DNA from 3 places in the Aquabacterium olei genome. Region 3 is predicted to be linked to each of the others. Evidence: predicted binding sites of a transcription regulator. Region 3 holds the regulator's gene; each other region holds the start of a gene.
What was found. The regulator LexA, encoded in region 3, represses DNA repair genes until DNA is damaged. The targets are predictions, from matches to a motif close to ACTGTATNNNNATACAGT.

Region 1 (10,050 bases), 580 kb from region 3:
TGTGGTCCGCAAAGAACGTGAAGGGCGCCGAGGCCGCAAATTCCTGCCCCATGAACAGCATTGGCGTCTGCGGGCCCAGCAGCATCAGCGCGGTGAGCGCACGCAGACGGCCGGGGCTGGTGAGCTCATGCACGCGCTGGCCATAAAACGTGTTCGCCACCTGGTCGTGGTTCTGCAGGAAGTGCACGAAGGCGGCGGCGGGCACGTCACCGGTCGGCGTGCCGCGCGGCTGGTTCTGCCACGCGTAGTGCTGCCCCTGGAAGAGGAAGCCGTGCCGCAGGGCCGACACGAACTCCTGGGCGCGTCCGCGGTGGTCATGAAAATAGCCTTCATGCCGTCCGGTCAGCGCCACCCGCGCCGAGTGGTGGAAGTCATCGTTCCACATGGCGTCGAGCCCGTGGCCACCAGCCGATCGCGGCCGAACCAGGCAGGTGTGCTGCGGTTCGTTTTCGGCAATGAGCAGGATCTGGCGCGCCCCGGCCGCGGCCCTCGCTTGCTGCGCCAGTTCGGTGATGATGTGCACCGGCGAGGCGTCATGCATGCTCTGCGTGGCATCCAGCCGCAGCCCGTCCAGGTGGTACTGCGCGATCCAGTGGCAGGCGCTGCCGATGACGTAATCTCGCACAGGCCGGCTGTCCGGGCCATCGAAGTTGAAGGCATCGCCCCATTCGTTGGCATAGCGCCCCGTGAAGTAATGCGGACTGAAGGCCGGAAGATGGTTGCCATCGGGGCCCAGGTGGTTGTAGACCACATCGAGCATCACCCCGAGACCCAGGGCATGGGCTGCATCCACGAAGCGCTTGAGCGCGTCAGGATCGCCATACACGTGGTACGGCGCATACAGGCCGACGCCGTCATAACCCCAGTTCCAGCGCCCGACACACTCGGCCAGCGGCATCAACTCCAGCAGCGTCACGCCGAGTTCCCGCAGGTCAGGCAGGCGCGCAATGGCGGCATCGAGCGTGCCTTCGGGCGTCAGGGTGCCCACATGCAGTTCGTAGATCACCTGGCCTGACAAGGGGGCGCCGGGCCAGCCATCGTCCTGCCAGGCGTAGGCCGCGTGGTCGACCACCCGCGAGGGGCCATGCGGCCCGTCTGGCTGGAACGACGAACAGGGATCCGGGAGTGGCTCGCCGTCATCGATCTGGTATCGGTAAAGCGTTCCGGGGCCGATTTCAGTCAAGGTGCCGCTGAAGTGGCCGTCCGGCTCCGGGGCCAGCGGCCAGCGCTGGCACGGCGTGCCAGGACCCGCGCAGACCACGTGAACATGCCGGGCGGTGGGCGCCCACACTCGGAAGTGCGTGCCATCCGAGTCCACGCGGGCGCCCAACAGCGGGCGGCCAGGCGTGACAGGAGCACAATCGCGGGCAGGCATGGTGCGTAGGCCCGAAGTCGAGATGAGGAATGGGGCGGCAAGTGCCATGCCCAATTGACCGGTTTCTGGGCTCATATTACTTGCTACGATGTATATTATGTCAACTCACATGGCGACCAGAAATCGTGCCCGGCGACCAGCCATGAAGCGGCTTGCTCCCCGCTCAGGCCCCCGGTGGCCCCTTGTGCCCGCCCCCAGCGGATTGCTTGTCCTTGGTCAGCACACTGAAGCTCCCATCGCCTTCCATGTAGGCCTCGCTGACCTCGGATGGCTCCTTCACGCCATGCTGGCGCAAGGCGGCCATCAGCTCTTCGGTGGTGATCAGTTCACGGCGCATGTTGCGTCGATGGAACCGGCCATTCCGAAGCAACAGCAAAGGTGGCGGCTCCGCCAGGCGCCGAATCCATGTGAAGCGGAAGCTCGCCCAGTCCAGCAGCACGTTCCAGCCGATCAGCGTGCCCACCAGCAGCATCCCTTCGGGCACAGTCTTGTAATCACCCGACATGCCGTTCTGTGCGGCATCCGCGACGATGACGAGCAACAGCACGTCGGCAATGCCCACCGCGCCCACGTCACGCCGCAGCACGAAGCGGAACATGGCAAACAGAAACCAGTACATCGCCGTACCGCGGAGCACCACCTCCAGTGGATCCATGGTGAAAGAGAAAACGTCGGTAAACATCGTTTCAGTGCCTCCCGTTGCGCTCCTGCAGGCCGCATGCCCATGCCGCATCGCTACATCGCCCTGCGCGCCCGCGGCCACTGACGTGGGCCTATGATGCGGCACCCGGCTGCATCTGCACTGCTTCGGATGCGCCCCCTCTTCATGTGACGACTGCCGCCTGCACGCCGCAGGCCATGTACCGATGACTTTCCGCTTTTCTGCCGGCCGCATGCAAGCGGCCCTGATCCTGGCCGCATCCTGCCTCGCCGCCCCGCTGACTGCCGCTGCTCAGACCCTGGTGCCGCCGCCGGCCATCGAGGCCAAGGCTTACCTGTTGATGGACTTCGAGTCGGGCCAGGTCCTGATGGCCAGCAACGCCGACCAGGCGCTGCCGCCCGCCTCGCTCACCAAGATGATGACGAGCTACATCGTCGAGCAGGCGCTCAAGAGTGGCCGCATCAAGCCCAACGACATGATCTCGGTCAGCGAGCACGCCTGGTGCCGGGGCTCCAGCACCGAGTCGTGCATGTACCTGCCCCTCAACAGCCAGGCTTCGGTGATGGACATGCTGCGCGGCATCATCATCCAGTCCGGGAACGATGCTTCGAAGGCCGTGGCCGAGCACCTCGGGGGCACCGAAGAGGCCTTTGCCCAACTGATGAACAAGGAAGCGAAGCGCCTGGGCATGACGCGCACCCAGTTCGCCAACGCCACCGGCCTGCCGGCGCCCAACCACCTGGCCTCGGCGCGTGACCTGGGCATCCTGGCGCGCGCCATCATCCGTGACAGCTCCGAGTACTACGGCATCTACGCGGAAAAGGAATTCAAGTTCAACGGCATCAAGCAGGGCAACCGCAACGCCCTGCTCTACACCGATCCCACCGTGGATGGCCTGAAGACCGGTCACACCAGCGAGGCCGGCTTCTGCCTGGTGGCCTCGGCCCGCCGCAACGGCATGCGCCTGATCTCGGTGGTGATGGGCTCGAAGAGCATGCAATCGCGCGCCGACCAGACACGTGCGATGTTCAACTGGGGTTTCAGCTCCTTTGAGAGCGCCAATCTGCTGAAGGCCCAGGCGCCTGCGGGTGTAGGGGCTGTCCGGTTCGGGGTGGCCGATCAGGTGCGTGCCGGTGTGGCGCGCGACTGGTCCGTGCTGGTGCCGCGCGGCCAGGCCGCGCAAGTGCGCACAGCCGTGCAGATGCAACCCAACCTCACCGCGCCGATTGCCAAGGGCGCCGTGGTGGGCAAGGTGGTGGCCTCGGTCGACGGCAAGACGCTGGCCGAACAGCCGGTGGTGGCGCTCGAAGCGGTCGAACGCGCCGGTTTCTTCAAGCGCAGCTGGCAGCAATTGCAAGGCCTGTTCCGGTAAATCGGACGAACCGCCCCCCTGGCTAGGGTAAGCATTGAGCGCAATGGGTGTCGGCCCCGGGGAGTGATCCGGTACGATGCTTTGCATGGCAGGTACCGGTAGCAGTAACACATTGACCCGGGATGGGGCCTTGTTGGACCGGGCTGCAACGCAACCCGATCGCCCTGCTCCGCGCCCCGCTGTCGAAGGTCTGGCACTGCCCGACCTGGTCGACGGGCTGATCGACCATGGGTGGCGCGGGCTGCGCTTTCCGGGCGAGCTCGAGGGCCGCTTCCAGCGCGATGTGGCCCCGGAGCGCATGCGCCAGTTGCTGGTCAACAGCGCGCTCGTGGCGGTGGCCTACAACCTGATGCTGGTGTCCGACTGGCTGATGGTGCCCGACCAGTTCGATCTGGCGCTGCGCCTGCGTCTGCTGGTCTACACGCCGTTGATGTTCGCCGCCATCTTCGTGCTCACGCGCATCGACCTGCCGCGCGTGCGCGAGGGCGTGGCCGCCACCTCCGGCATCGTCGCCAGCCTGATTTCGGCCTGGCTGTGTGTGGCCAGCACCGACGAACTCGCCCCGGCCTACCTGGTCAGCCTCACCTCCATCCTCACGTTCTGCAGCGGGGTGGCGCGGATGCGCTTCGGGCCCGCGCTGGTGATGGACGTGGTTGTGGTGGGGTGCTGCGCGGTGTCGGCGTGGTTCATGCGCGACCGCGCCCCGGTGGCCCTGATGGTGCCGGTGATGCTGACGGTCACCTCCACCGCGGTGTTCACGCTGTACGGCTGTTACACCATGGAAAAGGACATGCGCCGCAACTGGCTCATGCGCCTGCGCGAGCGCCTGCTGCTCGACGAACTGGAATCCGCCAACGCCCACCTCGAGCACGTCTCGCGCAGCGACCTGCTGACGGGTGTGGCCAACCGCCGGCACGTCGACGACTTCCTCAGCCAGGTGTGGGAACGTGCCCGGGTGGATGGCACCGAGGTGTCGGTCATGATGATCGACGTGGACCACTTCAAGGCCTACAACGACATGTACGGGCACCCTGAAGGCGATGCCTGCCTGCAGGATGTGGCGGCCACGCTCAAGCGCAGACTGCGCCGCCCCAGCGACCTGGTGGGCCGTTTCGGTGGCGAAGAGTTCATTGCCGTGCTCACCGACACCCCGTTGGCCACTGCCCAGGCCGCCGCCGAGCGCATCCGCAAGGGCATCGAAGGGATGAACCGCCTGCACTCTGGCTCGAGCACGCATGCCATCGTCACCGTGAGCATCGGCGTGGCCTGCATGCGACCCGCGGCGCCCCATGCCACCCCGGCGCAGTTGATCTCTGCGGCTGACGAGGCGCTTTATCAGGCTAAGCAGACCGGTCGCAACCGGGTCTTTGCCTTCGCCACGGCCGATTGAGGGCACGGATGTCATCTACCCTGCCCTCACCCGCCGTGCCGGCTTCCAGCACACCGCCCCAGGGCGATGAGCGGGCCACCCTGCAACGCCTGCTGGACCGCGGTTTCCCCTGGATGCGCTTCCCCGCCGAACTGGAGGCGCGCTTTCAGCAGGACATGGTGGCGCAGCGCCTGCAGCATTTCCTGCTCAGCGGCATCGTTGCCCTGCTGGTCTACAACGGCTTTCTGGTGGTCGACTACCTCATGGCGAGCGATGTTTTCTGGCTCGCCCTGCAGATCCGCCTGTTCGTCTTCACGCCGCTGGCGGCGGCGGTGCTGTGGGCCTACTGGCGCTGGGGCCCCCGGATTCTCGCCTGGCGTCTGCCGGTGCTGGTCGAAGGGCCGGTGCTGTGCAGCGGACTGATGGCCGCGGCCAGCCTGGCCTTCATTCTGTCGAGCTCGCACACGGCATTGAGCCACTACTACCACGTGGGCTTCATCGTCGTGATCATCTACGGCAACATCGTCCAGCGTCTGCGGTTCTGGATGGCCGTGCCGTTCTCGCTGCTGGTTCTGGCCATGCACCTGGGCGGGATCGTGGTGCTGGACCACATGCCCCCCCGACTGCTCGGGCCCATCGTCATCATGGTGGTGGCCACCATCGTCTTCACCCTGATGGCGAATTACGCGCTGGAGCGTGACGAGCGCCGCCATTACCTGCTGACGCTGCGCGAAAAGGCCCTGGTGCAGGAGCTGGCGCACACGCATGCGCGGCTGATGGAGCTCAGCAAAGTCGACAGCCTGACCGAGTTGGCCAACCGAGGGCATTTTCAGGACTACCTGCAGCAGGTGTGGCGCCGCGCCGCGCCCGACCGCACCTCACTGGCATTGCTGATGGTGGATGTGGACCACTTCAAGAAGTACAACGACCGGTACGGGCATCCCGCGGGGGACGCGGCGCTGCGTGAAGTGGCCAGGGTGCTGGGCAGCAACCTGCGCCGCCCGGGCGATCTGGTCGCCCGGTATGGCGGCGAGGAGTTCGTGGCCGTGCTGCCCCAGTCCTCGCCCGAGACCGCCAGCCAGGTGGCCGAGCGGGTGCGCCAGGCGGTCGAGGGCCTGCAGGTGCGTCACGAGGGGTCGTCCACCGCCCGGGTGCTGACGGTGAGCGTGGGCGTGGCCCACGGCGTGGCCGGCAACCTGGCTTCACCCGAGGCGCTGCTCAAGCAGGCCGATCAGGCGCTCTATCAGGCCAAGCGCGAGGGGCGCAACCGCATCCGTCTGCTGATGCAGCCTTGATTCAGCGGCGACCCGTCAGGCAAGCGTCGGCCGCACGCCAACGGGGTCCAGGTGGGTCATCACGTCCAACACGGGCAGCTGGCGCATCACACGATCGCGGGCGCGGTTGGCAATGTCGTGGCCTTCCCAGACGCTGAGGGCGCCATCCACCTCCAGGTGGGCGTCGACCATGATCAGGTCGCCCATCTTGCGCGTACGCAGGTCGTGCACGCCCAGCACGCCCGGGGTCTGCACCAGCGCCTGGCGAATGGCCTCGGCCTGCTCGTCGGACGCAGAGCGGTCCATCAGGTCATGCAGGGCATCCCAACCCACGTCCCAGCCCATCTTGCCCACCATGAAGCCGACGATGAGTGCGGCCACCGGGTCCAGCAAGGGGTAGCCCAGCAGGTTGCCCCCAATGCCGATGGCCACCACCAGCGACGAGGCTGCATCCGAGCGGGCATGCCAGGCGTTGGCCACCAGCATGCTGGAGCGCACCTTCTCGGCGGCGGCCAGCATGTAGCGAAAGAGCAGTTCCTTGGACACCAGCGCAGCCAGCGCCACATACAGTGCCACGGTCTGCACCTGAGGAATGTCTTCGGGCGTGCTCAGCTTGTGCACTGCACCCCACAGCATGCCCACCCCCACGCTCAGCAGCAACGCGCCCAGCACCAGTGAGGCCGCTGTCTCGTAGCGGTGGTGCCCGTAGTGGTGATCGGCGTCGGCGGCCTTGCGGCTGTGGCGGTTGGCCAGCAGCACCACGAAGTCGGAGACGAGATCGGACAGCGAATGGATGCCATCGGCCACCAGGGCTTGCGAGTGCGCCAGCACCCCGATGGTGACCTGCAGGGCCGTGAGCACCACGTTGACGACCACGCTGACCAGCGTGCTGCGTCGTGCCACGACGTGGCGTTCGGGGGTGTCGTGCTCCGGATTGTCCTGGGGCGTGAGGTCCATGGGCTGCGGGCGCGTCAACCCAGCCAGTCGATGTGGTGGCCGAGCTTGCGGGCCTTGGTGCCCAGGTAGCGTTCGTTTTCGGGCTGGACGTCGCTGCGCACCGGCACGCGTTCCTCGATCTGCACGCCATGGGCCTGCAGGGTGTCGACCTTGCGCGGGTTGTTGGTCATCAGCTTGACGGAGCGCACGCCGAGTTGCTCCAGGATCTGCGCGGCCACATCGAAGTTGCGCAGGTCGGCAGCAAAGCCCAGATGCTGATTGGCCTCGACGGTGTCCATGCCCTGGTCCTGCAACTGGTAGGCGCGCAGCTTGTTGGCCAGACCGATGCCGCGCCCTTCCTGCCGCAGATAGACGACCACACCATTGCCCTTCTGGCCGATCTGGTTCATGGCGAAGTGGAGCTGGGGGCCGCAATCACAGCGCAGCGAGCCGAACACGTCGCCGGTCATGCATTCGGAGTGGACGCGCACCAGCGCGCTGCCGGCCACCTCGCCCATGACCATGGCCACGTGCTCCAGGCCAGTGGCCTTTTCGCGGAAGAGCTTCATGGTGAAGGTGCCATGCGCGGTCGGCACACGGGCCTCGGCCAGGAACTCGACCAGGGCCGAGGTGACAGGGGTCAGGGCGCTGGCGGAGGTGGGGCTGTCGGTGTCAGGACGGGACATTCGTTTTCCTCAGGGGAGTCACATTTTGCCAAAAGCCGTCACCTGGGGACGGCGGTCGCGTAAAAACACCCGACAGCGGGAAAAAAGGAGGCTGGACGGCCGCGCCAGAGACCGCTACGATACTGTTCATTCATACAGTATTCCCATGCCGCTCTCGCTTTCAACTCCTGCCTTGCCGTCGGCCACGGCTGCCATCCGGCAGCTGGAAGCCAATCTGCCTGCGCACGTGGCCCGGGCCATGTGGCGCGGCCAGGATCTGGGGGGCGCGCAGGGGGAGACCGTTTCCAGTGGCTTTGCCGAGCTGGATGCCGAGCTGCCCGGGGGCGGCTGGCCAGGCCAGAACCTGATCGAGATCCTGCAGCCGGTGCACCATCAAGCCGAATGGCGGCTGCTGAGCCCGGCGGTGGCCACGCTGTTGCAACAGGGCGCCCGCCTGTTGCTGGTCGGTCCGCCGCACACGCCCGGGCTGCAGGGGCTGGTCCCTGAAGGCGTGAAGCCGCAACAACTCGTGTGGTTGCAGGCGCACACCGCGGCCGAGCGGCTGTGGGCGGCCGAGCAGGCGCTGAAGGCCGAATGCCTCAGTGTCATCCTGCTGTGGCTGCCCCAGGCCCGCCCTGAGCAACTGCGCCGGCTGCAGGCCTGCGCCAGCCGCCACGCGGGGTTGTGCTTCGTCATCCGCCCGCTGGCGGCGCAGGCCGACGCCTCGGCCGCCCCCTTGCGCCTGCGGCTGGAACTGGGGGCCTGGCCGGTGCCGATGCAGGTGCAGGTGCTCAAGCGGCGCGGCCCGCTGCACACCCGGCCAATCGTGCTGGCACGCTGGCCAGCGGGGCTCAGGCCGCTGTTGCCCGCGGTCTTGCCCACCGCCACCCCACCTGCGCCACGGCCCATGGTGCCGACCCAGCGTCCCGCCACGGTGGCCTCGGCCGCCTCTCGCCCTGTTCTTGCCCATGCCCTGCTGGACCGCCCTGATTCCCTCGGCCTCCCTGACCGTGGCGCCCTCGTCAGGGCTGCCGGCGCTCAGCCCTGACGGCACGGCCGACGCCCGGATGCTGGTGTGGTGGGCCTTGCGCTTCACCCCTCGCGTGGCGCTGCTGGAAGAGGCCGTGGTGCTGGAGTGGCAGGGCAGCCAGCGGCTGTTCGGCGGGCGCCGCCGGCTGATGGCGCGGCTGAACCAGGGGGCGGAGCAGGCAGGCTGTGCCGGCTGGGCCCATGCCCGCACGGCGCTGGGTGCCCTGGCCCTGGCCCGCACGCCACGCCCTCATCCCAGGCAGCTTGATGCCCTGCCACTGCAGGCCCTGAGCGCGCTGGCCGCCCACCAGGCCACCTTGAGCCGCATGGGTTGCCGCACGGTGGGCGATGTGGCGCGGCTGCCGCGCGATGGCCTGAGCCGTCGCTTCGGTGCAGCCCTGCTGAACGCGCTGGACCAGGCCCGCAGCGTCGTGCCCGAAGCCTTCACCTGGCAGACGCTGCCACCGGTGTTCGACGAGCGGCTGGAGTTCCCTGCCCGCGTGGAGTTGGCCGATGAGCTGCTGCCCGCCTGTGACCGCCTGCTGGCCCGGCTGGGGGCCTGGCTGTCGGCCCAGCAACTGGGGGTGCGGGGCTTCACCCTGCGCTGGCAGCACGATGGCCAGCGCAGGGATGCCGCCCGCAGCGGGGAGCATGTCGTCCGGCTGGGCACCGCCACGTCGGATGTGGCACGTCTGCGCGCCCTGCTGGTGGAGCACCTGCGTCGGCTTGAGCTGAGCGCCCCCGTGGGCGAACTGAGTCTGCACGCCAGCGACCTGGCTGCGGCCGAGCCGCTGTGCGATGACCTGTTTCTGACGCCGGGCCAGGGCGTGCCCCTGCAGGCAGAAGCCTTGCGCACCCCGGCGGGCCAGCGTCGACAGCACGAGGCCTGGGTGGCCTTGCTGGAACGCTTGAGCGTGCGGCTCGGCCACGACCGGGTGTGCGCAGGCCGGCTGGAAGACGACCACCGCCTGGGGCTGGATCAGCGCTGGTGCCCCTGGTCCGACACCAGCGAGCGCCCGGAGGCGACTGCACCGGACGCTCTGCCCCTGATCCGCCATGCCCTGCCCCACCCCACCTGGCTGCTGCCCGAGCCCCGCCCCCTGCTGCTGGAGCACGATGCCCACGGCGCGGAACGCCCGGTCTACCAGGGGCGGCTGACCTTGCTGGCCGGCCCGCACCGCATCGACACCGGGTGGTGGAACGAGGACGCCGCGGCCCTCCGGCCCTCGGGCAGGATGGTCACAAGCCAGGTGGCCGAGCCCGGCACACGCTACGCGGCCGACGGACCACCGGCCACCACCTCGCGCGACTACTTCCTGGCGCACAGCCCACGGGCCGGGCTGCTGTGGGTCTATCGCACGCGCCCTGC
Region 2 (10,050 bases), 1.8 Mb from region 3:
GCAGACCGAAGATCACCAGTGGCATCTCGTGGCCAGCATGGCCCGAGCCTTGCGCCGCACCCGCAATGCCGATGACGTTGTCGACGCTCATGACGAAGTCGGCCACGATGATGGTCTTGATGGCGCCCAGCAGACGGTCGCTGCCGCTGACCTCGTGCGCGTCGTCCTCGGGCACGAGCAGCTTGATGCCGATCCACAGCAGCAGCCCCGCCCCCACCAGCTTGAGGTAAGGCAGCTTGAGCAGCGACATGGCGAAGAAGATGAGCACGACGCGCAGCACGATGGCGCCGGCCGTGCCCCAGATGACGCCGCGCGTGCGCAGGGCGGGAGGCAGGTTGCGACAGGCCAGCGCGATGACGACGGCGTTGTCGCCACCGAGCAGGATGTCGATCATCACGATCTGACCGACGGCCAGCCAGAATTCAGGGGTCAGGAAAGCGTCCATGAAAACTCAAACAGAACAGCCCCTGCGAAAGGGGCTGTGGTCAGTGAACGGGCCGGGGCACGGCGGGCGTGGCCCCGGCAGGCCAGCGTCAGATCAGGCTCTTGAGGATCTTGCCCATCTCGGACGGATTGCGCGTGACCTTGAAGCCGCACTCTTCCATGATGGCGAGCTTGGCATCGGCGGTGTCGGCGCCGCCCGAAATCAGGGCGCCGGCGTGGCCCATGCGCTTGCCCGGAGGGGCGGTGACACCAGCGATGAAGCCGACGATCGGCTTCTTCATGTTGTCCTTGCACCATTGGGCGGCTTCGGCTTCGTCCGGGCCACCGATCTCACCGATCATGATGACGGCGTCGGTTTCAGGGTCGTCGTTGAAGGCCTTCATCACGTCGATGTGCTTCAGACCGTTGATCGGGTCGCCGCCGATGCCGACGGCGCTCGACTGGCCCAGACCCAGTTCGGTCAGCTGCGCCACGGCTTCGTACGTCAGGGTGCCCGAGCGCGAGACCACGCCGATGCGGCCCTTGCGGTGGATGTGACCGGGCATGATGCCGATCTTGATCTCGTCGGGCGTGATCAGGCCGGGGCAGTTCGGGCCCAGCAGCAGCGTCTTCTTGCCGCCAGCGGCTTCCTTGGCCTTCATCTTGTTGCGCACCATCAGCATGTCGCGCACGGGGATGCCCTCCGTGATGGCGATGACCAGATCCAGGTCGGCCTCGACGGCTTCCCAGATGGCGTCAGCGGCACCGGCGGGCGGCACATAGATCACCGACACGGTGGCGCCGGTTTGCGAGGCGGCTTCCTTGACGGAGGCGTAGATGGGGATGTCCGAGAACTTCTCTCCAGCCTTCTTGGGGTTCACGCCGGCCACGAACGCGTTCTTGCCGTTGGCATAGGCCTGGCAGCCCAGGGTGTGGAACTGACCGGTCTTGCCCGTGATGCCCTGGGTGATGACCTTGGTGTCTTTGTTGATGTAAATGCTCATGACGAATCCTCTGGGTGCGGGGCTCAGGCGACAGCGGCGACGATCTTGGTCGCGGCTTCGGCCATCGAATCGGCGGAGATGATGGGCAGGCCGGAGTCGGCCAGCATCTTCTTGCCCAGGTCTTCGTTGGTGCCCTTCATGCGGACAACCAGAGGCACGTTCAGGTTCACGGCCTTGCAAGCGGTGATGACGCCATCGGCGATGGTGTCGCACTTCATGATGCCGCCGAAGATGTTGACCAGGATGCCCTTGACGTCCGGGTTCTTCAGCATGATCTTGAAGGCTTCGGTGACCTTCTCGGCCGTGGCGCCGCCGCCGACGTCGAGGAAGTTGGCCGGCTCGCCGCCGAACAGCTTGATGGTGTCCATGGTCGACATGGCCAGACCGGCGCCGTTGACCAGGCAGCCGATGTTGCCGTCGAGCTGGATGTAGGCCAGGTCGAACTTCGAGGCTTCGACTTCAGCAGGATCTTCTTCGTCTAGGTCGCGCAGGGCCACGATCTCGGGGTGGCGGAACAGGGCGTTGGAGTCGAAGTTGAACTTGGCATCCAGGGCGATGAGCTGGCCCTTGCTGTCTCGGTTCAGCGGGTTGATTTCAACCAGCGAGGCATCCGTGTCCATGTAGCACTGGTAGAGCTTCTGGCAGATGTCGATGAACTGGGCCACCGAGTCGGCGGGCATGGCCACGCCCTTGGCGAGTTCTTCGCCCTGCGCCTGCGTCAGGCCAGCCAGCGGATCGACGAAAACCGTGACGATCTTCTCGGGGGTGCTGTGGGCAACTTCCTCGATGTCCATGCCACCTTCGCTGGAGGCAATGAAAGCCACCTTCTGCGTGCCGCGGTCGGTCACGACGGAGAGGTAGTACTCCTTCTGGATGTCGGCACCGTCTTCGATGTACAGGCGGCGGACCTTCTGGCCTTCGGCGCCCGTCTGGTGCGTGACCAGCTGCATGCCCAGGATGTCGGAGGCGCGGGCCTTGACGTCGTCGAGCGACTTGGCCACCTTCACGCCGCCGCCCTTGCCGCGACCACCAGCGTGGATCTGCGCCTTGACCACCCACACGGGGCCGCCCAGCTTTTCAGCTGCCGCAACAGCCTCGTCTACGGAAAATGCCGGAATGCCTCTTGGGACCGGCACGCCAAATCGGCTCAGGATCTCTTTGCCTTGGTACTCATGGATCTTCATGGGTGTCTCGCAGTCTGGTGTTGCGTTCTTGTCGGATTGACAATGCCGCACGCCGCCGATCAGGCGGACGGGGCGCGACGCTTTCAAGGGATGGGCTTGTTGCGTTGCAGCGTGCAAGGATAGCACCGCGCACCTGTCGAGTCGCTGTCTCCCCCCGGTACAGCCCGCCAAGCGGCCGGTCTTTTTGCGAGGGGTTTACCCTAGGGATGCCCGCTTTTTGCCGCTGTTGACTCGCGAAGCGCGGCGAACGCGACGGGGCCCGCCACACCGGGCGGGTCAGCCTTCTGGCAGCGGCTCGGGTGTTTCGCCGCGGAGAACACGCCGGATCACATCACCCGAAAAGCCTCGGGCCATGAGAAACCGGGACTGCCGGGCTCGTTCGGTGGCATCCACCGGTGGTTCCCCAAATCGGCGGGACCACAGCGCAAATGCCCGCTCGAACTCGGTCTCTCGCAGGGCCTGGACAGCCTCCCGCGCGACTTCGGCGGGCAGCTGATGCTGAGCCAGTTCGGCCTGCACGCGAGCGGCCCCGTAGCGGGCGCCGCGCCGGTGCACCATGGACTCGGCGAAACGCTGGGCCGACAGCAAGCGGGCTGACTCCAGCTCGTCAAGAATGCGCTCGACTTCTTCCGCCGACTCGGCATGAGGCCCGAGCTTGCGCCTCAGCTCCACCCTCGAGTGCTCTCGGGCAGCGAGGTACTTCAGCGCGCGCCCTTTGAGCGACAGCGTCGGCGCACGCCGACGCTTCGGCGGATCAGCCGCATCGTGATCCGAGCCGGTCATGTCAGTGGGAAGTCGACGCAGCGTCAGACTTCGTCGTCCGCAACAGCGGGCGCTGCAGCCACCGGCGGCAGCAGGGCGATGCCGAGCGAGTCACGAATCTTGTTTTCGATCTCGCGGGCAATGTCCGGGTTCTCGCGCAGGAACTCCCGGGCGTTGTCCTTGCCCTGGCCGATCTTGTCGCCGCTGTAGGCATACCAGGCGCCCGACTTGTCAACGATCTTGGCGGTGACGCCCATGTCGATGATCTCGCCTTCACGGCTGATGCCTTCGCCGTAGAGGATGTCGAACTCGGCCGTCTTGAATGGGGGCGACACCTTGTTCTTGACGACCTTGACCTTGGTTTCGTTGCCGATGATCTCGTCGCCCTTCTTGATCGAGCCGATGCGGCGGATGTCCAAGCGCACGGACGCGTAGAACTTCAGCGCATTGCCGCCGGTGGTCGTTTCGGGCGAGCCGAACATCACGCCAATCTTCATGCGGATCTGGTTGATGAAGATGACCGTGCAGTTGGTCTTCTTGATGGTGGCGGTCAGCTTGCGCAGCGCCTGGCTCATCAACCGGGCCTGCAGGCCGGGCAGCGCGTCGCCCATTTCGCCTTCCAGTTCGGCTTTCGGGGTGAGCGCCGCCACCGAGTCGATGACGATCAGGTCGACCGAGCCCGAACGCACCAGCGCGTCAACAATCTCGAGGGCCTGTTCCCCGGTGTCGGGCTGGGAGATCAGCAGATCCTGCAGGTTGACGCCGAGCTTCTGGGCGTACTGCGCATCGAGCGCGTGTTCCGCGTCGATGAAGGCGCAGACGCCGCCCTGCTTCTGCATTTCCGCGACCACCTGCAGGGTCAGGGTCGTCTTGCCGGAGGATTCCGGGCCGTAGATCTCGATCACGCGGCCGCGGGGCAGACCGCCGACGCCCAGGGCCACGTCGAGGCCCAGCGAACCGGTCGAGACCACCTGGATGTCCTCCACGACCTCGCCCTCGCCAAGGCGCATGATCGAGCCCTTGCCGAACTGCTTTTCAATCTGTGCCAGGGCGGCTTGCAGAGCCTTGGCCTTTTCTGCGTTGAGGGCGGACTTGGCGGTCGTTTCCATGAATGGTCTCCGGATGGATGCGGCGCATGGTTGCGCTTGAACTGGCCGCCATTATGGCAAAAGCTGGATGCCTGTACAGTGGTTCAGGGGTTTTATTTGCCCCCTCTGACGGGCGGGGCGAAGCGAAGACAGACGAATTGATCTGCCACAAGGCCGGCCCCGACGCCCGGCGGCACGATGAAGTCAGTCAGATACCCCCCTCGACCACAACACAAAGGAGCCCAGATGGACCATCACCCGTTGATCAAGGATTTCCCCGAACTCCGCGAACGCATCCATGCGCTGAAGACCACCAACACCCACTTCGCCCGTCTGGAGCGGGAGTACGAAGACCTGGACAAGGCCATCGTGCGTCTGGAAAGCGGCATCGAACACGGTTCGTCGGCGGAACTGGAACAGAAGAAGCAGCAGCGCGTGACACTGAAGGATGAGCTTTACGCCCTGTTGAAGGCCTGACCCGACCCGGTCAGCCCGTCCACAGGACACCCCCCGCTGCGCCGCACCTCACCGGGTGCGGTCGACAGTGCCCGGAGGCCTTGACCTACCCGTCAAGGCCTCTTTGCTTGGCGGCCGCGGAACGCGTCCCCGCCTCGTAAAATGGCCGGCTATGACCGAAGCTGTCCGCCCCCCTCACGCCGCGCAAGCCGGCACCTCGTCTGCCGCCGCCGTGGCGCCCATGCGCCTGTCCGGGCTGGAGCCCGTGCTGATCGGCCAGGGCTCGCTGTTCGTGAACGTGGGCGAGCGCACCAACGTGACGGGCTCGAAAGCCTTCGCGCGCATGATTCTTGAGGGGCGATTCGAAGACGCCCTGTCGGTGGCGCGCCAGCAGGTGGAAAACGGCGCCCAGGTCATCGACATCAACATGGACGAGGCCATGCTGGACAGCAAGGCCGCCATGGTGCGCTTCCTGAACCTGATCGCCGGCGAGCCCGAAATCGCGCGCGTGCCCATCATGATCGACTCGTCCAAGTGGGACGTGATCGAGGCGGGGCTGAAGTGCATCCAGGGCAAGGGCATCGTCAACTCGATTTCGCTGAAGGAAGGCGTGGACGAGTTCAAGCGCCAGGCCCGGCTGATCAAGCGCTATGGCGCGGCCGCCGTGGTGATGGCGTTTGACGAGGTCGGCCAGGCCGACACCTACCAGCGCAAGGTCGAGATCTGCGAGCGGGCCTACCGCATGCTGGTCGACGAACTGGGCTTCCCGCCTGAAGACATCATCTTCGACCCGAACATCTTCGCGATCGCCACAGGCATCGAAGAGCACGACAACTACGCGGTCGACTTCATCAACGCCACGCGCTGGATCAAGCAGAACCTGCCCGGCGCCAAGGTGTCGGGCGGCGTGTCGAACGTGTCGTTCAGCTTCCGCGGCAACGAGCCGGTGCGCGAGGCCATCCACACCGTGTTCCTGTACCACGCCATCCAGGCGGGCATGGACATGGGCATCGTCAACGCCGGCATGGTCGGCGTGTACGACCAGCTCGACGCGCACCTGCGCGAGCTGGTGGAAGACATCGTGCTGAACCGCAAGCCGGTTTACAAGGACGGTGAAGACACCTCGCTGACGCCGACCGAACGCCTGCTGGGCATCGCTGAACAGGTCAAGGGCGCGGCCAAGGACGACTCGGCCAAGCTGGCCTGGCGCGGCACGGCCGAGGAACCGGCACCGGTGGATCAACGACTGAGCCATGCGCTGATCCACGGCATCACCGAGTTCATCACACAGGACACCGAAGAGTGCTGGCAGCAGATCAAGGCCCGGGGTGGCCGGCCGCTGCACGTGATAGAAGGCCCGCTGATGGCCGGCATGAACACCGTGGGCGATCTGTTCGGCGCGGGCAAGATGTTCCTGCCGCAGGTGGTCAAGAGCGCCCGCGTGATGAAGCAGGCCGTGGCCCATCTGGTGCCCTACATCGAAGAAGAAAAGCGGCAGCTGGAGCTGGCCGGCGGCGATGTGAAGGCCAAGGGCAAGATCGTGATCGCGACTGTGAAAGGCGATGTGCACGACATCGGCAAGAACATCGTCACCGTGGTCCTGCAGTGCAACAACTTCGAGGTGGTCAACATGGGCGTGATGGTCCCATGCAAGGACATCCTCGACAAGGCCAGGGAAGTGGGTGCCGACATCGTCGGGCTGTCGGGCCTGATCACGCCGTCGCTGGAAGAGATGCAGTATGTGGCCGCCGAGATGGAGCGCGACCCGTACTTCCGCGAGCGCAAGACGCCGCTTCTGATCGGTGGGGCCACCTGCTCACGCGTGCACACGGCCGTGAAGATTGCGCCGAACTACAGCGGCCCGGTGGTGTATGTGCCCGACGCCTCGCGGGCGGTGGGCGTGTGCTCGGACCTGCTGAGCGAAGAGCGCCAGGCGGCTTACATTGCCGAACTGAACGCCGACTACGAGAAGGTGCGCCAGCTGCACGCCAGCAAGAAGGCCACACCGCTGGTGTCGCTGGCCGAGGCCCGCGCCAACAAGGCGGTCGTCGATTTCGATGCGCACACGCCCGAGGCACCGAAGTTCATCGGCCGCCGCGTGTTCAAGAACTACGACCTGGGCGAGCTGGCGCCCTACATCGACTGGACGCCCTTCTTCCAGACCTGGGACCTGCACGGCCCCTTCCCCGCCATCCTCGATGACGCGGTGGTGGGCGAGCAGGCGCGCAAGGTGTACGCCGATGCCCAGGCCATGCTCAAGAAGATCGTCGAGGGCCGCTGGCTGACGGCAAATGGCGTGATCGGCCTGTACCCGGCCAACACGGTGGACGACGACGCCATCGTGCTGTATGCCGACGAAGCCCGCACCACGGAGCTGATGCGCTGGCACCCGTTGCGCATGCAGAGCGAGCGGCCTGTCGTGGATGGGGTGAAACGCCCGAACCGCTCGCTGGCCGACTTCGTGGCGCCAAAGGGCAACAAGGCCGATTACATCGGCATGTTCGCCGTGACCGCGGGCCTGAACATCGAGAAGAAGGAAGCCGAGTTCATGGCCCACCATGACGACTACTCGGCCATCATGCTCAAGGCCCTGGCCGACCGCCTGGCCGAGGCCTTTGCCGAGCGCATGCATGAGCGTGTGCGCAAGGAGTTCTGGGGCTATGCCGAGGCCGAGTCCCTGGACAACACGCAGCTCATCAAGGAACAGTACCGCGGCATCCGCCCGGCCCCGGGCTACCCGGCCTGCCCGGACCACACGGTCAAGCGCGACATGTTCAAGGTGCTCGAGGCGCACGACATCCACATGCACCTGACCGAGAGCCTGGCGATGATGCCGGCCGCCAGCGTCAGCGGTTTCTACCTGTCGCACCCCGAGGCGGCCTACTTCAACGTGGGCAAGATCGGGGGCGATCAGGTCGAGGACTGGGCGCAGCGCACCGGCCTCGGGCTCACGGATGCAGAGCGGGCGCTGGCGCCGCTGCTCTGAACCGGCTCAGCGTTCGCAGGCCGGGTAGAACTCGACCACCCCGGGGCGGCCCTGGAGGCCCCAGTCGCCGCAGAGATGCCGGGTGTATCGCGCATCGAGGTCGACCATGCGCTTGAGCCACGCGGTGACGGCGTGGCCCACCAGCGCCTTCTGCTCGGTCGTGGCCAGGTGCGTGGTGCACGATCCGGTCGCCCCCCCGGTGACCATCAGGAACGCCTTGGGGTTGCGTGGCTCGAGGTCGGTGCGCAGCCAATCGATGTACAGCGGGCGGGCGTGGGTGGCCACCGGTTGCACGATGTCGGCCTGGCACCCCACCACCAGCGTGGGCGCCTTGACCGGCCCGGGCACGCGGTCCTTCGAGGCGACCTGCGGCGCAAGCGCCACGGCGGCCTGAACCGCGCTGCCCGCTGCGATGAAGGGCAGCGGCTGGCCCGCACCCTGCCCGAGCACGATCTGCCGTGCCGGATCGATGCGGCCGGCCAGCGGCGTGCCTGCCTGGGCCGACCAGGCGATGACCTGCTGCATGGCATTCGCCGCTTGCAGGTTGCGCGCCTGGCTGTTGTCGAACAGCGATTGCGTGTCGATGACGACGCTGACAAAGCCGTGGGACGCGAGGTGCTGGGCCAACCACGCGTGCTGCTTCTGCCCTCCGAGTGGGCCCGGCACGAACACCGCCACGGCAAACGGCCCTTCGGTGGTGCCGGTCGGTGCATACACGGTGCCGGCGCGGTAACCCGCGGGCTGAGGGATGACCATGGACGTCACGGCGAAGGGGCCGGGCTTGCCGCCGATGTCGGCCACCGGATCGGGCCCACGCAGCGTGGTCGCCACCTCGGACAGCGTCAGCCCGAGCACACTGCCCATCGAGCCGCTGCCGGATCGACGGAGCAGGGACGCACTGACCTGCAGGGACGAGGTGCCGCGGATCTCATACCGCCCGGCGGACAGCACGGTGGCCTGCCCACTCCGCAGGGCGATGGGCGAGGCGCCCGCGTCCGTCACGCGATACAGATCCAGGGACACCAGCGGCTCGTCGCCGTTGGGAAAGACCGAGGACGTCACCAACCCGTCGACACGTGGCACGGCGGTGCGGGCCTCGGTCAGCTCGAACGCCAGCCGCGCGTCCAGACGCGCCACCACCGATTCGGATGAACTCACGATGCGGCGGGACCCGTGCCCGAGCGACATCCGGACCTCGGACGGACTCACCGCGGTTCCGACGCTGGTGTCGCTGTCCGTGTTGGGCGTCAGCACCCGAGCCAGTAGCCCCATGTTCTGCTCGAGCCCGCCGTCCCATGCGACGCGGCGCTCGCCGACCGTGACCCAGGTCGTCCCGTCCTCGGAGGGCGCCCGGATCACGGTTTCGGCAAACCCGGACTGACTGAGCCGCCGCACCTCGGCGTGCGCGGCCGACACGCCGAGCATGACGGCCAGGGCGAGCGCCGTGGGGCGCGTGACCTTGTGAAAGACAAGCATGGTTTCCTCTCTGAATGACTTGCGTGAAGAACGGCGACCACTGAACTGGTCGTCGCCCCGCATCCTAGGAAACCGGACACGAACTTGTCTGCGGGCTTTCACCTGCGCTTTCGCAAGCCCGCCCCTCGATCCGGGTCAGCTCATCCGATTGCAGGACAGCAATGGCGCCAGATACCGCCCCGTGTGGCTACCCGTATGTGCGGCCACCGCCTCGGGCGTGCCCGCCACCAGCAGCTCACCGCCCCCCGATCCACCTTCGGGCCCCATGTCGATCAGCCAGTCCGCCGTCTTGATGACGTCGAGGTTGTGCTCGATGATGACGATGGTGTTGCCCGCATCGCGCAGTTGGTGCAGCACCTTGAGCAGCAGCGCGATGTCGTGGAAGTGCAGGCCCGTGGTGGGCTCGTCGAGGATGTAGAGCGTGCGGCCGGTGTCGCGCTTGCTGAGCTCCAGCGCCAGCTTGACGCGCTGGGCCTCGCCGCCCGACAGCGTGGTCGCGCTCTGCCCCAGGCGGATGTAGCCCAGGCCCACGTCCATCAGCGTCTGCAGCTTGCGGGCAATCGCCGGCACCGCGCTGAAGAACTCCAGCGCATCCTCGACCGTCAGCCCCAGGATCTCGTGGATGTTCTTGCCCTTGTAGAGCACCTCGAGCGTCTCGCGGTTGTAGCGCT
Region 3 (10,050 bases):
GGCGCAGAGCCAGGCGGGCAGGTCGCCGCATGTCAAGGGCAGGCGGCGGTCAGGCGCGGGGTATCGTCGGGGTAGCATCGGGGCGCGATCATAGCCCTGCCACCGTCTCGTCTCATGTCCACTGACCCTGCCACCACACCCCGCTCCGACGTCGCCGGCCAGCCCCCGGGCCTGCCGGCCGGGTGGATCGTGCCAGCCATGGGGCCGGGCGTGGGCGCCTTGATGACGGCACGATCTGGCGGGCACAGTGCCGCGCCCTATGCCGGGTGCAACCTGGGGGACCATGTCGGGGACACGCCCGACGCCGTGGCCTTGAATCGGGCCGAGGTGGCTGCCTTGCTCGGTGCGCGACCAGTCTGGCTCAGGCAAGTGCATGGGCATACCGTGGTCCGGCTGACGGCAGGCAGTGGTCTGGGCGGGGAACCCATTGAAGCGGACGGGGCGCTGACCACGGAGCCCGGCGTGGCTTGCACGGTGATGGTCGCGGACTGCCTGCCGGTGCTGCTCGCTGCGCCGGAGGGGCGCGGCGTGGCGGCGCTCCACGCAGGTTGGCGCGGCCTGGCGGGCGCAGGCGAACTGGGCGGGCGCGGCATCGTGGAGGCCGGTGTGGCGGCGCTGTGTGAGGCCACGGGCTGTGCCCCCGCCGATCTGCGCGCGTGGTTGGGGCCCTGCATCGGCCCGTCGGCGTTCGAAGTGGGCGCCGACGTGTTGGCGGGCTTCGGGGTGAACCCCGCTGAATCTCACCCCCGGTTCGTGCCCCGCGCAGGCAGCGGCGAGGCCGCGCCCCGCTGGCTGGCGGATCTGGCTGGCCTGGCGCAGGACCGGCTGGCCGGGCTGGGCGTGCGCGCGGCGCACACCGCCGGGGGGGCGTGGTGCACGGTCAGCGAGCCATCACGGTTCTTTTCTTTCCGGCGAGACGGGCGCACCGGACGGCAGGCTGCCTGCATCTGGCTCGACTCCTGCCGCTGAGTCGGCCGCCGGGCCCTCTGCTGCGGCCGCCTGACGCGCTTCGGCTGCCTGCCTGGCCTTGCGACGGGCCGGCGTGCCCAGCAGGTACATCACGAGCGCCAGTGGGCCCAGCCCATAGAACAGGAAGGTGATGACCGCGCCCAGCACGGAGCCCTGCGGGTCCGTGGCTTCGGCCAGCGTCATCAGCGAGACCACATACATCCACGCCAGGGCAACAATCCAGGTCCACATCGCGAAGGGCTTTCTTCAGGCACCGAGGGCAAACACTGCAGACGGTAACGGGGCGCACCAAGACCATGTCGGTTGATGTGCATCACCCATGCCAGTGCATTCATGGCGTTATTGTGACCATGGTGCGCTGCCTTACCGGGCGAATGGCGGTTGTTGGAAAGACGGCAAAAGCCGCCTGGGGTCGTTTCGCCACGAAAAATGTGCCCTCAAAATAGGACAACATGCAGAGGGGCACTCGGTTGCCCGCATCGGTCCTCATCCAAGCAGGAGACGTATGGCAGTTTCCCCAAGGTCGCGCAGCTCGCGCACCCGGCAAGCCAGCAGCGACGCTGAGTCGCGCAAGGCAACCCCCTCTGCGCGCGCCCCGGGCGCCGCACCCTCGCCCAAGTCGGCCACCCGGGCGACGAAGCCTGCGCCGGCGCGCGAGCCCGAGCAGGTCGCACCAGCGGCGACAGACTCCGCGGCCGCAGCGCCGTCAGCCGGTGCCTCGCCCGGCGCCGAGGCCGCAGCGGCAGCCAACCCGTTCGGCGCACCGTTCCAGGCCTTTGCGCAGGCACTGCCCGGCGCCGAGGCGTTCAAGACCGGCGCATGGCCCGACTGGCGCCAGTGGGCACGGGGCACGGGCCTCGACGCCGCCGATCTGTTCAAGTTTCCGCCGAGCACGGCGGGCCAAGCCGGGCCCGAGGCCCTGACGCAGTGGATGAACCTGCTGAAGCCGGCCGGTCTGCCGACCCTGCCCACGGCACCCGGTGTGTCCACCATGACCGCGGCGGTGGAGGCCATGGGCCGAAGCCTCGGCACCACCGTGCAATCGCTGGCGGGGCTGAGTGTGCCGGCCGACGAGATGCAGCGCATCCAGCAGGAGTACGTGCAGGAAGCCACTGCGCTGTGGAACAAGTCGCTGGAAGGCCAGGACGCGCTCAAGCCGGCTGACAAGCGTTTCGCTGCGCCCGAGTGGTCGGCTCATCCGGCAGCCGCTTTCACCGCGTCGCTGTACCTCCTCAACGCCCGGACCTTGCGCCGCCTGGCCGACGCGCTGCAGGGTGACGACAAGGCCTGCGAGCGCGTGCGTTTCGCCGTGCAGCAGTGGGTGGCGGCCTCGTCGCCCAGCAACTTCCTGGCGCTGAACCCCGAGGCGCTGAAGAAGGCGATCGACACCCGCGGCAGCAGCCTCACGCAGGGCGTGCAGCAGCTGATGCACGACCTGCGTCAGGGGCACCTGTCGCAGACGGACGAAAGCGTCTTCCACGTCGGCCAGAACGTGGCGACCAGCCCCGGCCAGGTGGTGTTCGAGAACGCCTTCTTCCAGCTGATCGAGTACGCGCCGCTGACCGAGAAGGTCTACGAGCGGCCGTTCCTCTTCGTGCCCCCGTGCATCAACAAGTTCTACATCCTTGATCTGCAGCCCGAGAACTCGGTCGTGCGCTACCTGGTGTCGCAAGGCCATCGGGTGTTCATGGTCAGCTGGGTCAATCCGGATGAGAGCCTGGCGCAGGCCAGCTGGGACGATTACATCGAGCAGGGCGTGTTCGAGGCGCTGCGTGTCACGCGCGACATCTCGGGCGCCGACCAGGTCAACGCCCTGGGCTTCTGCGTGGGGGGCACCATGCTGGGCACGGCGCTGGCCACCCTGGCTGCCCGGGGCGAACACCCCGCCGCCAGCCTGACGCTGCTGACGGCCTTCCTCGACTTCAGCCAGACCGGCATCATGGACGTCTTCGTGGACGAGGCCATGGTCCGCATGCGCGAGATGACCATGGGCCCCGACAGCCCGAAGGGCGGCGGCCTCATGCGCGGCGGCGACCTGGCAGCCACCTTCTCGTTCCTGCGCCCGAACGACCTGGTCTGGAACTACGTCGTGGGCAATTACCTGAAGGGCGAGCCGCCGCCGGCGTTCGACCTGCTGTACTGGAACAGCGACAGCACGAACCTGCCGGGCCCGTTCTACACCTGGTACCTGCGCAACACCTACCTCGAGAACAAGCTGGTGCAACCGGGGGCGGTCACGGTGTGCGGCGAGCCCCTCGATCTGAGCCGGCTCGACCTGCCGACCTTCATCTACGGCTCGCGCGAAGACCACATCGTGCCGTGGGAGAGCGCCTATGCGTCCACCCAGGTTGTGCGGGGGCCCCGCACCTTCGTGCTGGGTGCGTCGGGCCACATCGCCGGCGTGATCAACCCGCCTGAAAAGAAGAAGCGCAGCCACTGGGTGAGCGGTTCGCTGGCACAGGCCTTGCCTGACAGCGCCTCGGCCTGGCTGGATGCGGCAGAAGAACGTCCCGGGAGCTGGTGGCCCGTGTGGGCCGACTGGCTGGCTGGACATGCCGGCCGTCAGGTGCCCGCACCGAAGCGCCCTGGCAACCGGACCTACCCCCCGATCGAAGCCGCGCCCGGCCGTTACGTGCTGCGCAAGGCTTGAACCGCACGAGCCCGGCGCACGGGCTTTTCATTGATTGATACAGGAGCGTCTCATGACTGACATCGTCATCGTTGCCGCCGCGCGAACCGCGGTGGGCAAATTTGGTGGAACCCTGGCCAAGACCCCGGCCGCGGAACTCGGTGCGGTGGTGATCAAGGATCTGCTGCGCCGCACCGGCGTGTCGGGTGACCAGATCAGCGAAGTGATCCTGGGCCAGGTGCTTCAGGCCGGTTGCGGCCAGAACCCCGCGCGCCAGGCTGTGATCAAGGCCGGCCTGCCGAACTCGGTGCCCGCCATGACGATCAACAAGGTGTGTGGCTCGGGCCTGAAGGCCGTGATGCTGGCTGCACAGGCCATCCGCGACGGTGACGCCGAAATCGTGATCGCCGGCGGTCAGGAGAACATGAGCCTGTCGCCGCACGTGGTGCCCAACTCGCGCGACGGCATGCGCATGGGCAACTGGTCCATGGTCGACACCATGATCAACGACGGCCTGTGGGACGTCTACAACCAGTACCACATGGGCATCACCGCCGAAAACGTGGCCAAGCAGTACGGCATCAGCCGTGAGGAGCAGGACGCCCTGGCGCTCGCGTCGCAGCAGAAGGCGGCCGCGGCCATCGAGAGCGGTCGCTTCAAGGACGAAATCGTGCCGGTCGTGATTCCGCAGCGGAAGGGCGACCCCGTCGTGTTCGACACGGACGAGTACGTGAACCGCAAGACCAGCGCCGAAGCACTGGCCGGTCTGCGTCCGGCTTTCGACAAGGCGGGTTCGGTGACCGCTGGCAACGCGTCGGGCCTCAATGACGGCGCCGCTGCCGTGATGGTGATGTCGGCCGCCAAGGCTGCGGAACTCAAGCTGCCGGTGCTGGGTCGAATCGCTTCCTACGCCAACGCGGGCCTTGACCCGGCAACGATGGGCATGGGCCCGGTGCCGGCATCGCGCCGCGCGCTGCAGCGTGCCGGCTGGGCGCCTGCCGACCTCGACCTGCTCGAGATCAACGAAGCCTTTGCCGCTCAGGCCTGCGCCGTGCACAAGGAAATGGGCTGGGACACGAGCAAGGTCAACGTCAATGGGGGCGCCATCGCCATCGGTCACCCGATCGGTGCATCGGGCTGTCGCATCCTCGTGTCGTTGCTGCATGAAATGGCCAAGCGCGACGCCAAGAAGGGCATTGCCTCGCTGTGCATCGGCGGCGGCATGGGCGTGGCGCTCACCATCGAGCGTTGAGCGCAGTTTTCGTTCGTCGAGACCATAAACATTCTTTGGAAGAGGAGATCAACATGACTCAAAAAGTGGCTTACGTGACCGGCGGCATGGGCGGCATCGGAACCTCGATCTGCCAGCGGCTGCACAAGGACGGCTACAAGGTCATCGCCGGTTGCGGCCCCAGCCGTGACCATGTCAAATGGCTCGACGAGCAGAAGGCCCTGGGTTACACCTTCTACGCATCGGTGGGCAACGTCGCCGAGTGGGACTCCACGGTCGAGGCCTTCCGCAAGTGCAAGGCCGAGCATGGGCCCATCGATGTGCTCGTGAACAACGCCGGCATCACGCGTGACGGCATGTTCCGCAAGATGACCAAGGCCGATTGGGATGCGGTGATGGACACCAACCTCAACAGCATGTTCAACGTGACCAAGCAGGTCATCGACGACATGGTGGACCGCGGCTGGGGACGCATCATCAACATCAGCTCGGTCAACGGTGAGAAGGGCCAGTTCGGTCAGACGAACTACTCGGCTGCCAAGGCCGGGATGCACGGCTTCACCATGGCGCTGGCGCAGGAAGTGGCCAACAAGGGCGTGACCGTGAACACGGTGTCGCCGGGCTACATCGGCACCGAGATGGTGCGCTCCATCCGCCAGGATGTGCTCGACAAGATCGTGGCCACCATTCCTGTGAAGCGTCTGGGCACCCCGGAAGAAATCGCCTCGATGGTGTCGTGGGTGGCCAGCGAAGAAGCCGGCTTTGCCACGGGCGCCGACTTCTCGGTCAACGGCGGCCTGCACATGGGCTGATGCGCGGCATCAACCCGGTGGCTTGAGGCTGCCGGGCCTCGCCTGATCCGAGCGTTGAGCCCGGGTCATGAACCCGCCAGTGCACCCTGTGTGCCTGGCGGGTTCTGCTTTTTTGCACGCTCGATGGCCGGGGTGGCGATGGTCCTCAGGCCAGGGCTTCCTGCTCGCGAACCAGGCGATCCAGCGCCGCACACACGGCACCGAATCGACCTGCGATCACGGTGCGGCGTGCGTCTGTGGGGTCGGTGGAGATGCGCACCGCATGGGCGGAAGCCGGGCGGCCGTCAACCGGGGGGCGTTGACCCGGCGCGGGTGGGGTGCTGCTGTCGGCCCCCTGCTTGCAGCCCGGTGCTTCCGGTGCGGGCTTGACCTGCCAGGGCGTGAGGGGCCGAGGCCGCACGGGACGGCGCCCGGCGGTGTCCGCCTCGGCGGCGTTCTGCTGCGCGCGTGCGGACTCCAGGGGGTAAGTGGCTTGCTGGCGTGCGGCGAACGCCCGGGCGAGGTGATGAATCATGGTGAACTCCTTGAAACTGACGAAGTCCGGCAGGATTCGGACGCACATCACCATGCGGGATTGCACGCCGATCCAGGCGCACGAATGCCCGCCACCCGCATGGTGGCTGTTGACCAACTGGCGCCGCCCTGGGGCGGTGTTCAGTTCGGCAACTGCTTGCGAATCAGGCCCACCGCCAGCCCCTCGAGCTCGAACTCGGGGTGATCAGGGGGGACGAGAATGGGTTCGAAATCGGGGTTCTCCGGCAGCAACGTGATGCCTTCCGGGGTGCGCTGGAAGCGCTTGACGGTCACCTCATCACCCAGGCGCGCCACGACGATCTGGCCGTTGCGGGCTTCGCGGGTGCGGGCCACGGCCAGCAGGTCGCCGTCGAGGATGCCGACATCCTTCATGCTCATGCCCTTCACGCGCAGCAGGTAGTCGGGCGTGCGGCTGAACAGGCTGGGTTCGACCGCGTAGGTCTGCTCGACGTGCTCCTGCGCGAGGATGGGCTGGCCTGCCGCCACACGGCCCACCAGCGGCAGCACGAGTTGCTCAAGGCCCGGCAGCGGCAGGTTGAAGGGCAGCCCGCCGTTGCGCGGCTCGGCCGGGCGCTTGCGGCTTTCATTCACCGTGCGCAGCGTGTCGGCCTTGAGGCGGATGCCGCGCGAGGTGCCGCCCACGAGTTCAATCACGCCCTTGCGGGCCAGGGCCTGCAGGTGCTCTTCCGCGGCATTGGCCGAACGGAAGCCCAGCTCGGCCGCGATCTCGGCCCGGGTGGGCGGGGCGCCTGTGCGCGCGATGGCACGCTGGATCAGCTCGAAGATCTGCTGCTGGCGCGGCGTGAGTTTGGGTTTATCGTTCGACATCGCAGGGCAGCCCGGGGGGCGCAGTCCGTTTGCTGGCATTTTATACAGGACTGTTTCTTTGTCCAGTACCCCAAGGAAAGAACGATGCAGAAGGTGGTGATCCTCGGAACGGGGGGCACGATCGCCGGGACCGGCTCGGACCCCGATCGCGCCTGGCACTACGTGGCCGCCCAGCGCAGCGTGGCAGAGCTGGTGGACGCTGTCCCGGAGCTGGCCAGCGAGGCGATCGAGGCGAAGCAGGTGGCCCAGATCGACAGCAAGGACATGGGCTGGCCGGTTTGGCAGGCACTGGGCCAGGCCATCCAGACCGAACTGCAGCGCGACGATGTGGCCGGTGTGGTGATCACGCACGGCACCGACACGCTCGAGGAAACCGCGTGGCTGCTGCACGCCCTGCACGATGGCCGCAAGCCCATCGTGCTGACAGCCGCCATGCGGCCCGCGACGGCGCCGGATGCCGATGGCCCGGCCAACCTGCGTGATGCCGTGGCGGTGGTTCGCCAGGGGGCGCAGGCCGGGCAGGGGGGCGTGGTGGTGGTGATGCACGGCCGGGTGTGGCCTGCCAGTGCGGTGCGCAAGGCCCATACGTCGGTGATCGACGCGTTCGATGGGGGCGATGCACCTGTGCTCTGTGAGCTGAGCCCCGACGGCACGATGCCTGCCAGCGCATCGATGTGGCCGTCGTGTGGCGCGCGCGGCTGGGCGCTGCTGCAGGCGCCTCGCGTGCCGCGGGTGGAGGTGGTCACCAGCCATGCCGATGCAGATGGCTGGGTCGTCGACGCGCTGTGTGCGCATGCGGCGCAGCACGGGGGGCTGGACGGGTTGATCGCCGCCGCAACCGGACACGGCACCCTCCATGCCGGCCTGTCCGCCGCGCTGGAGCGCGCGGAGGCGGCGGGCGTGACGGTGTGGCGCAGCAGCCGGGTGGCGCGGGGCGGGGTGACGCCCCGTGAGGGCGATCACTGGCTCGCTGCCGGTTCGCTCACGGCGGCGCAGGCCCGCGTTGCGCTGGTGCTGCACCTGCTGGAAAGACAACGGCCCGCCAGGTGAAGGGCAGGCCGGAGAAAAAAGGTGTCGGGGGAATTCAGGCGTCGACTGCGGCGTCCGTCGGCCGGGCCTGGTGGGCTCCCTGCGGCCTTTTCAGGCCGCCGACAAGGTGAACTGTGCCAGCCGATTGTGAAAGCGGTGTGACGCCCGTCCGTCAGGGGTTCATGCGCAGCGTGACCGCCCCCGCGGCCGTGGTCGCGAAGCGCACCTCCTGACCCGGGACCTTCTCGCCCATGGCAGGCTTCCAGATGCGGGCGGTGTGCTCGCCCCCGGGGAGGTCGATGGTCAGCCGGCCGCGCTCGTCGCTCACTCCGAAATGCGGCGTGTCCACGACGTGGACGTAGGCCAGCATGCGGTCGTGGATGTTGCAGCCCAGCGTGGCGGTGCCCGGTTTGTCGAAGAGCACGGGTTGCGCCGGGGTGCCGGCGTACAGCTTGATTTCGAAGGGGCGCGCGGGCGAGAACGAATAGACGTGGTGCCGCACCGTGTCGAAGTTGGGGAAGTTCACCAGCGTGCCCGTCTGGACGACCAGCAGCGTCGGCTCGAACTGCTTGTTGCGCTGCCCGAGTTGGGCGAGCGTGCCTGACGGCGCGGTGGCCCGCACGCCGCGCACCAGAACCGAGACAACGGCCCCCGCGACCGGTTGCCCGGCGGTGTCCACCACCATCAGGCCTTGTGGTGCCGCGATGGCGGCCGGAGCTTGCGCCAGCGCAAAGAGGGCAGCGGCCAGCAGAAGGGCCGGTTCACTATGAGACAGCATGCCGGTATCTTGGCCCGGAACGACGAACGAAACCGTGGGATCAGCCCGTGACCCACGCCTTTTCGGGTACTTGTTGCGGCTTTCCGGACGCGCGCGCAGCGGTCTTTACATTGCAGTAACCTGCGCTTCGCGGAATGACAACCGGGCACGATCACACTGCCCGCATGAGCACGATGATGAGAAGAACAAGCTGGTTCAAGGGGTGGCGGCTGGGCCTGATCGCCGCCTTGCTGATCGGGGGAGGCTGGTGGGTGCGCCAGCACTACTTCACCCCACCGCCGGCACCGCAGGTGATCACGGCGCCCGTCACGCGACAGGATCTCGAAGACACTGTGCTGGCCACGGGCTCCATCCAGGCCATCCAGCAGGTGGACATCGGGGCCCAGGCCTCGGGGCAGATCCGCAAGTTGCATGTCGAACTGGGGCAGTCCATTCACAAGGGCGATCTGGTGGCCGAGATCGACTCGACCAAGCAACAGAACGACCTGCGCAATGCCGAGGCGCAACTGGCCGTGCTGGCCGCGCAGAAGCGGTCGCGCCAGGCGCAACTGGTGCAGTACGAGCTGGCGCTCCAGCGCACGCAGGCGCTGGTGAAGGAAGATGCGGGCACACGGGCCGACCTGGAGGCGGCGCAGGCCTCGGTCGACACCACGCGGGCGGCGCTGGCCGAGCTCGACGCGCAGATCGAGCAGGCGCGCATCGCCGTCGACACCGCCAGGACCAACCTGGGCTACACCCGCATCGTGGCGCCGATGGACGGCGTGGTGATCGCCGTGGTGCGCAAGGCCGGGCAGACGGTGAACGCGCTGCAATCGGCCCCGACGCTGATCAAGCTGGCCCAGCTCGACACCATGCTGATCCGCGCGCAGATCTCGGAAGCGGACGTGGTGAAGGTGCGGCCCGACATGCCGGTGTACTTCACCATCATGGGCGAGCCCGACAAGCGTTACGACGCCAGGCTCGTGGCGATCGAGCCCTCGACCGACGCCGAGCAGGCCGAAACCTCGAGCACGACCAGCACGAGCAGCACCAGCTCCTCCACCACCTCGGCCATCTACTACAACGGCCGCTTCACCGTGCCCAATCCCGAGCACAAGCTGCGCATCGACATGACCGCGCAGGTGTCCATCGTCGCCTCGCGTGCCGACAACACCTTGACCGTGCCCGCCACCGCACTGGGCGCGCGCGGCAAGGACGGCCGCTACACCGTGAAGGTGCTGGAGGGGGAGGCGGGGCAGGC

Region 1: the regulator LexA is predicted to act here: its motif matches at 7,795-7,812, upstream of imuA (translesion DNA synthesis-associated protein ImuA).
Region 2: the regulator LexA is predicted to act here: its motif matches at 4,545-4,562, upstream of recA (recombinase RecA).

The regions. Positions count from the first base shown of each region.
Region 1 is NZ_CP029210.1:2,001,378-2,011,427, reverse strand. Features, by position in the region: gene treZ (malto-oligosyltrehalose trehalohydrolase) at 1-1,375, opposite strand, end outside; gene DEH84_RS09135 (DUF421 domain-containing protein) at 1,539-2,030, opposite strand; gene DEH84_RS09130 (D-alanyl-D-alanine carboxypeptidase family protein) at 2,269-3,408, shown strand; gene DEH84_RS09125 (GGDEF domain-containing protein) at 3,542-4,798, shown strand; gene DEH84_RS09120 (GGDEF domain-containing protein) at 4,807-6,072, shown strand; gene DEH84_RS09115 (cation diffusion facilitator family transporter) at 6,088-7,008, opposite strand; gene ribA (GTP cyclohydrolase II) at 7,023-7,673, opposite strand; gene imuA (translesion DNA synthesis-associated protein ImuA) at 7,819-8,700, shown strand; gene DEH84_RS09100 (Y-family DNA polymerase) at 8,621-10,050, shown strand, end outside.
Region 2 is NZ_CP029210.1:527,716-537,765, reverse strand. Features, by position in the region: gene DEH84_RS02370 (TerC family protein) at 1-445, opposite strand, end outside; gene sucD (succinate--CoA ligase subunit alpha) at 534-1,427, opposite strand; gene sucC (ADP-forming succinate--CoA ligase subunit beta) at 1,451-2,611, opposite strand; gene recX (recombination regulator RecX) at 2,888-3,394, opposite strand; gene recA (recombinase RecA) at 3,418-4,482, opposite strand; gene DEH84_RS02345 (HP1242/YdcH family protein) at 4,708-4,938, shown strand; gene metH (methionine synthase) at 5,090-7,903, shown strand; gene DEH84_RS02335 (poly(ethylene terephthalate) hydrolase family protein) at 7,910-9,379, opposite strand; gene uvrA (excinuclease ABC subunit UvrA) at 9,515-10,050, opposite strand, start outside.
Region 3 is NZ_CP029210.1:2,581,806-2,591,855, reverse strand. Features, by position in the region: gene DEH84_RS11630 (chorismate--pyruvate lyase family protein) at 1-36, opposite strand, end outside; gene pgeF (peptidoglycan editing factor PgeF) at 115-969, shown strand; gene DEH84_RS11620 (hypothetical protein) at 892-1,200, opposite strand; gene phaC (class I poly(R)-hydroxyalkanoic acid synthase) at 1,901-3,619, shown strand; gene DEH84_RS11610 (acetyl-CoA C-acetyltransferase) at 3,672-4,850, shown strand; gene phbB (acetoacetyl-CoA reductase) at 4,904-5,641, shown strand; gene DEH84_RS11600 (hypothetical protein) at 5,787-6,155, opposite strand; gene lexA (transcriptional repressor LexA) at 6,296-7,003, opposite strand; gene DEH84_RS11590 (asparaginase) at 7,088-8,053, shown strand; gene DEH84_RS11585 (methylamine utilization protein) at 8,205-8,810, opposite strand; gene DEH84_RS11580 (efflux RND transporter periplasmic adaptor subunit) at 8,984-10,050, shown strand, end outside.